DNA from 3 places in the Novosphingobium mississippiense genome. Region 1 is predicted to be linked to each of the others. Evidence: riboswitches for the same ligand, from Rfam matches in the RefSeq annotation. Region 1 holds a riboswitch; each other region holds the start of a gene.
The links. A riboswitch is a leader RNA that binds a small molecule or an ion and turns the genes downstream of it on or off. The one in region 1 is predicted to bind cobalamin.
Positions count from the first base shown of each region.

Region 2: linked by a shared signal. The riboswitch ahead of WBP06_RS23070 (cobalamin biosynthesis protein CobG) and the one ahead of cobW (cobalamin biosynthesis protein CobW) in region 1 are both predicted to bind cobalamin.
Region 3: linked by a shared signal. The riboswitch ahead of WBP06_RS13175 (hypothetical protein) and the one ahead of cobW (cobalamin biosynthesis protein CobW) in region 1 are both predicted to bind cobalamin.

Region 1 covers NZ_CP147003.1:2,107,350-2,109,544, reverse strand. The annotation lists gene WBP06_RS27770 (PepSY-associated TM helix domain-containing protein) at 1-135, opposite strand, end outside; gene WBP06_RS27765 (hypothetical protein) at 132-443, opposite strand; cobalamin riboswitch at 724-970, shown strand; gene cobW (cobalamin biosynthesis protein CobW) at 1,171-2,195, shown strand, end outside.
Region 2 covers NZ_CP147003.1:1,019,503-1,021,697, reverse strand. The annotation lists gene WBP06_RS23080 (GGDEF domain-containing protein) at 1-112, opposite strand, end outside; gene WBP06_RS23075 (hypothetical protein) at 124-615, opposite strand; cobalamin riboswitch at 826-1,042, shown strand; gene WBP06_RS23070 (cobalamin biosynthesis protein CobG) at 1,216-2,195, shown strand, end outside.
Region 3 covers NZ_CP147001.1:2,787,338-2,789,532, forward strand. The annotation lists gene WBP06_RS13170 (TonB-dependent receptor plug domain-containing protein) at 1-40, opposite strand, end outside; cobalamin riboswitch at 228-437, opposite strand; cobalamin riboswitch at 497-722, shown strand; gene WBP06_RS13175 (hypothetical protein) at 920-1,537, shown strand; gene WBP06_RS13180 (cobyrinate a,c-diamide synthase) at 1,534-2,195, shown strand, end outside.

The sequences.
Region 1 (2,195 bases):
CTGCATCCAGCGCGTGATCTCGTCCTGGAAATAGGCCGAAGTGCCCGTCGCGAACATGGCGAACAGCAGCCAGCCGAGCACCAGGCCCGACCAGGTGTGGACCAGCGCCATCGATTGCCGCAGGCTATCCTTCACAGACGGCCTCCCGCATGCAGCGAAAGCCACAGCCAGCCGGCCATCACCGCTCCGGAAACGACCATCCCCAGCCAGAACCGCCCGATCGACCGCACGCCGAAGGCCACCAGAGCCAATGTCGCGAAGATCGCGAAAGACAACAGCGTGCCGGCCACGCTGGCCTCCGCGGCGGAAACGTTCAGGCCCTGCGCAAGGCCGCGTGCGATGCAGGCCGTCGCCAGCGAGGAGACGATATAGTTCGCCGGAATCGCGGCCGTCAGCCGGGCCGCGAGGTTCGCCTTGCCGATGCCGCTTGGCGGGGATGCCATGACTGCTTCGTTCCTCAGATCAATTTACCGGCAGGATTCGGCCGCTGGAGAGGGGAAGTTGTTGTTTTCACGCACACCACGTCCTCTCAAGCTGCTATTGCGAGCCATTCGCATTTTAACCGCTGCTAAGCGCTGACCGGGGCCGAGTCAATCGCGCCGTCCAAAAAGTTGCCCAAGGTGGATCGGCGCCGGAAGAGCAGCGGATCGGCGGCGAGGCTTGCGGGCCGGGGCCGCTGAGGCTAGGAGCCTGCCTGTCCGGCATCGCGGCGAAAGCGGCGGCGGCGGGCAAGATCGCGCCGGTGCCCCGCAAGGGGCTTAATACGGGAACACGGTCAGAGCGGCGCTGCCGCTCGAATCCGGGGCTGTCCCTGCAACTGTAAGCGGCGAGCGCGATGCACATCGCCGGCGGAACAAGGGTTTTCGCCGCAGCCACTGGGCCGGACGCTAAGTCATGCGGGGCCTGGGAAGGCCGTGCATCGTGCCGTGACCCGTGAGCCAGGAGACCTGCCGGCGTCGATGTCGCTCTCGCCCGGGTCCAGGGAATGGCCAAGGCACGGTAACTCTTCCGTCTGAGCGACGTGATGCACGCGGCCGGGGCCGCAACGGCATGCCACGTCGGGCGCCCGCGCGCCTGTCCGTCGTCGCAGCCGAGCGTCGCGTTTGGCTCGTCCGGACGCGGCGAGACGCTCCGCCCGCTTTCGAGTTACCGGCGCGCGGGAGAAGACCGTTGAGCAAAGTTCCCACCACCGTCATCACCGGCTTCCTAGGCGCCGGCAAGACCACGCTGATCCGCCACTTGCTGCAGAACGCCAAGGGCCGCCGCCTGGCGCTCATCATCAACGAGTTCGGCGACGTCGGCGTCGACGGCGAACTGGTGAAGGGCTGCAATGACGAGGCGTGCCCGGAAGACGATATCGTCGAACTGGCCAACGGCTGCATCTGCTGCACCGTCGCCGACGACTTCCTGCCGACCATGCAGAAGCTGCTCGACCGTGAGAACAAGCCCGATCACATCATCATCGAGACCAGCGGCCTCGCCCTGCCCAAACCGCTGGTGAAGGCCTTCCAGTGGCCCGATATCCGCACCCGCGCCACGGTGGACGGCGTGGTCGCGCTGATCGATGCCGATGCCGTGGCCGCCGGCCGCTTCGCCACCGATGAGGCCGCGCTTGCCGCCGCCCGCGCCGCCGATCCGATGCTGGACCATGAAAGCCCGCTGGAAGAACTGTTCGAGGAACAGTTGGGCTGCGCCGACATGGTCGTGCTCAACAAGACCGACCTCGTCGATGCCGATGCCCTCACCCATGTCGAGACGCTGGTGCTGGCCGAAACACGCCCCGGCGTGAAGATCGTGCGTGCCGATCATGGCGCCGTCGATATCGCCGCGCTGCTGGGCATCACCGCAGCGGCTGAGGACGATCTCGATTCCCGCCCCTCGCACATCGACGGGCTGGACGAGGATCATGACCATGACGACTTCGACAGCTTCGTCGTATCCGGCGGCGACGTGGCCGATCTCGACGCCCTGCTCGCGCGCCTCAAGGACCTGATCGCAGCGCACGATGTGCTGCGCGTGAAGGGCATGGTCGCGGTCGGCGGCAAGCCCAGTCGTCTGGTCGTGCAGGCCGTCGGCCCGCGCATCCAGCACTTCTACGATCGCGCCTGGCTCCCGCAGGAAGCGCGCCGTACCCAGTTGGTCGTCATCGGCCAGAAGGGGCTGGACCGCGCCGCCATCGAGGCGGGGCTGGCGGA
Region 2 (2,195 bases), 1.1 Mb from region 1:
AGACACCCTCGTACATCGTGAAGATGCTGGAGATACCCAGCAGCGTTGATCCGGAACTGGGAGCGATCAGCGGGAGAATGCAGGCCCGTCCCAGGTAAAAGAGGCAGTGCATGGCAGCGAAGCCTACCGCGATGCGGCGCGATCGCAGGAAACGAAGCGGCCGTTTGCCCACAATTCCCAAGCGGTCAGGCCGCTGGCCAATGCAATGGGAAATGCGCTGACATAGTTCCAGACAATGTCCTGCCAGCGCCCGCCAATGAAGCACCAGACCAGTGCCTGAAAAACCCAGATGGCCAGCGCAATCTTGCCGCGCTTTCGGCCTGCCAGGCCGGCTGCGCCCCAGAAAACCAAAAGGTACCCGCCCAGCAAGATCATATTGGCCAAGCTGGCGCCAAGGGGGGCGGCGAACATGGTACGCCCCATCGCCAAGGCGCATCCGCCGGCCAGCATCGCATACCCGGTGGCAAGGATACCGAGTCCACTTTTGCGCAATGGTTGCGCGTGTTGGGGGCCTGCGTACTGGGGCCGCGCGTGTCGTTCCCAAAGCGTCATGACGGCGCTGAGAAGCAACGTGCCTATGGCAAGGAAGTACAGGGTGGGGAGATCAAACCGCATCACAGGCACCGAAGATTGCCCGGCCCTTTACCCGCAATCTCGAAATTTCCTACCTATTAATGATCGCCGTTAATGATCCGCCTGCCTCAGGGCGCCCATCCCGCCAGTTCGGGCAGCGCCGCGCCTGCGCCCCGATCGTCGCCAAAAAACGATTGGCCCGCCTTGGTGATCGCTGTAAGGAGCGCCGATCGGCGGCGGAGCGATCCGCTGTCCGACCATGATCGCGCCGGTGCTCCAAGCGGAGCTTAATCGGGAATGCGGTGCGGGGGCTTGCTCCCAAATCCGCGGCTGTCCCTGCAACTGTAAGCGGATAGCGCGATGCACGGGCCCTTTGCGAAGGGCGGCCACTGGACCCTGTGGTTCGGGAAGGCGTGCATCAAGCTGTGACCCGCGAGCCAGGAGACCTGCCGGCGCACCGGTCGCTCTTGCCTTGATCCAGGGGATGATCACGGCACGGTAATACTTCCGTCTGGGCGGCGAAGCTGTGCGGCTGGGGCTGCACGTGCGCGTGTCGCCGGGTGTTATGCGCCCGCCCGTCGACCCGCGTCGGTCGGCCTTGCCGGCAAGCCCCATCCAAGGTTCCGCCCGGCGCGGGGTGAGATGGCTTTGAGCTCGCAGGTGGAGGGCGTCGTCAGGGGCTGGTGTCCCGACGCATGGCGGCCGATGATGGCTGGCGACGGACTGCTGGTGCGGGTGAAGCCGCATCTTGGCCGAGTGAGCGTCGCGCAGGCGATCGGTCTGTGCGAGGCGGCGCTGACTTATGGCAACGGCCTTCTCGACCTGACGCGGCGCGCCAATTTCCAGCTGCGTGGGGTGGACCACCTGCAGTGGCCAGCCCTGCTCGAACGTCTGCAAGCGCTGGATCTGGTGGATGACGATGCCGAGCGGGAGGGGCGCCGCAATCTTCTGGTCGCGCCGGAATGGCAAACCGACGATGACACCGTCCGGATCGCCAGCGAACTGTATGGCCGGCTGCACGATCTGCCCCGGTTACCCGGCAAGATCGGCTTCGTCATCGATGCCGGTCCGGCTCCGGCGCTGATATGTGAGCCGGGCGATTTTCGCATAGAGCGCGCGTGTAGCGGAAGGCTGATGCTGCGGGCTGATGGCCGGTCGGAGGGCGTGGAACTGACGGATGGCACGGAAGTCGATGCCCTGCTGGCGCTGGCGCGGTGGTTCGTGGACAGCGGTGGCCTGCAGGCGCGGCGGATGGCACGACATTCCGCCGCGCTACCTGATTGGGCCATCGGCGATGTGCGTTCAGCGCAGCCGCTTCGGTCCATGCTGCCGGGCGAACGAACCGGCGGCACGGCTTACGGCCTGCCGTTCGGCCGGGTTGAGGCATCCACGCTGATGAACGTGATGGAGAGGCCCGGTGTCACGGGGCTTCGCCTCACGCCGTGGCGCGTGATCCTGGTCGAAGGCGCAGCCGGCATCGACATTCCCGGCTTGTCGACCGACCCCGCCGAACCGCTCCTGCGCGTCGATGCCTGTCCTGGCAAGCCGGCCTGTTCGCAAGCCAGCGTGGTAACCCGCGAACTGGCGCGCCGGATCGCACCGCTCGTCAGGGGGCGGCTGCA
Region 3 (2,195 bases), on a different replicon from region 1:
GTGCAAGCGGGCTGGCGGCGGCGAGAATGCGGTACTTCATCGTATTTCCTTCGAAACAGTCGTCGAAGCCCCGGCGGTTCGGCATCTGGACGAAGGACAGGCGCAAAGCGCTCCGGCAAAGGGGCCGGACGACGGGCGGCGTCCTCCACCCAGGCCGGTGGCCGGCGGAGCGGTGGCTGTCGTCGCGCGAGGAAACACCCCCGTTCACCCGGCACACCCTGTCCGGACGAAGAACGACCGCGACGGGCAGGTCTCCTGGCTTGCGGGTCGGTGCCGGTTCAGCCGCCTTCTCGGGAATTGCGCCGTTTTCACTGGCCTGGCTCCCAATGGCGAAATGGCCGAACGGCTCGCCGCTTACAGTTGCAGGGGCAGCCCGGGTCTTGCACCCGTGTTCCCTTTTGATCCCCTTGCGGGGAACCTGTCGCGGCGCGGCAACTATCGTGCGGCAAGCCGGCTGGCAAGTGTGCGAAGCTTGCGCCCCTGCGCAAAGTGCCATAGGCGGGACGGCGCAAGGGGTGCCCGAAAGGGCTTAATCGGGAAGCCCGGGCCCGCGGGAAACCCTCGCGGCAGGCCGGCACTGCTCCCGCAACTGTAGCCGGGGATGCGCCCCGCCAGATGCCATTGGGGCCGCGAGCGTTCATGCTTCCAGGCTTTCGAGAAGGCGGCGGACAGGCGCGACGATCCGGCAAGTCAGGAAACCGGCCCTTCGCCGTCGATCCTTCGCGCGGGCGGGATGCACCGGGCGGACGAGGCGGGGTTCCATCGCGGGATCCGCCTTGGCGAGACGACAAGCCGCATGTCGTTTCGAAGGGAGCCCGTACGCAATGACACCGATCCGCTGATCCTCGCCGGGGCGATATCGCCCCCGACACCTGTCGCGCACGCGCCTTCCCTTCCAGCTCGCCGGGAGACAACCGTCATGAACACTGCCGCCAAACCTGCTTTCGCCCGCCCCGCTTCAGATAGCCCCGCCTCCAACCGGCTGCCCCTTTGCATATTCGCCGCGCTGGCCGTGCTGATGCTGGCAACGCGCAGCCATTCGCTCAGCCACCTGGTCCACTTGCCCGATACCGACCTTGCCAGCTTCTTCGTGCTGGGCTTCTTCGTGCGCCGCATGGTCGCCTTCGCCGCGCTGTTCATGCTCGGTTTCGCGATTGACGTGGTGGTGATCCAGGTGCTGGGCGGTTCGGGCTTCTGCTTCACGCCGGCCTACTGGATGCTGCTGCCCGCACACGGTTTGCTCTGGCTGGCCGGCCGTTTCGCCGCCGCCCGCTGGGGCGATCGCCTCTCCGCCCTCCCCGCGATCGTCGCGCTGCTGATAGCGGCAAGTTTCGCAGCGAATCTGCTGACGAGCGGGGGATTCTATTTGCTCGGCGGCCGCTATCCCGATCCGACGCTGGCCGGCTTCCTGCCACGCATCGCCCGCTATTTCCCCGGCGTCCTGCTGGCCACGCTGCTGTGGTCCGGCGTTGCCGCGGCACTCTGGGCACTCGTGGTAACCGCGCGTCCCCACCTGCGCATTCGGCCCCATCGATGACTGCCTGTCCCGCGCTGTTGATCGCCGCGCCCGCGTCGGGCCAGGGCAAGACGCTGGTCACCGCCGCCCTCGCCCGGCGCCATGCCCGCGAAGGGCGGCGCGTGCGCCTGTTCAAGTGCGGGCCGGACTTTCTGGACCCCATGGTGCTGGAAGCCGCCAGCGGCGCCCCGGTGCATCAGTTGGACCTCTTCATGGTGGGCGAAGCGCAATGCCGCGCCCTGCTGCACGAGGCGGCGCAAGAGGCCGACCTGATCCTGATCGAAGGGGTGATGGGCCTGTTCGACGGCGATCCTTCCGCAGCGGACCTTGCCCGCCGGTTCGGCCTGCCGGTGCTGGCGGTGGTCGACGGATCCTCGATGGCGCAGACTTTCGGTGCGCTGGTCCACGGACTGGCCAGCTATCGTCCCGATGTGACGCTGGCGGCCGTGCTGGCCAACCGCGTGGGCAGCGCCCGCCATGCCGAACTGCTGGAAGGCAGCGTACCGCCCGGCATACGCTGGCTGGGCGCAATGGCGCGGGATGGCGGGATTACACTGCCGGAGCGGCATCTGGGGCTCGTGCAGGCCGGCGAAGTGGGCGACCTTGCCCAGCGTCTCGATCGGGCCGCCGACCTCCTGCCCGAAAGCGCGCTATGGCTGCCGGCTGCCGTGGATTTCCC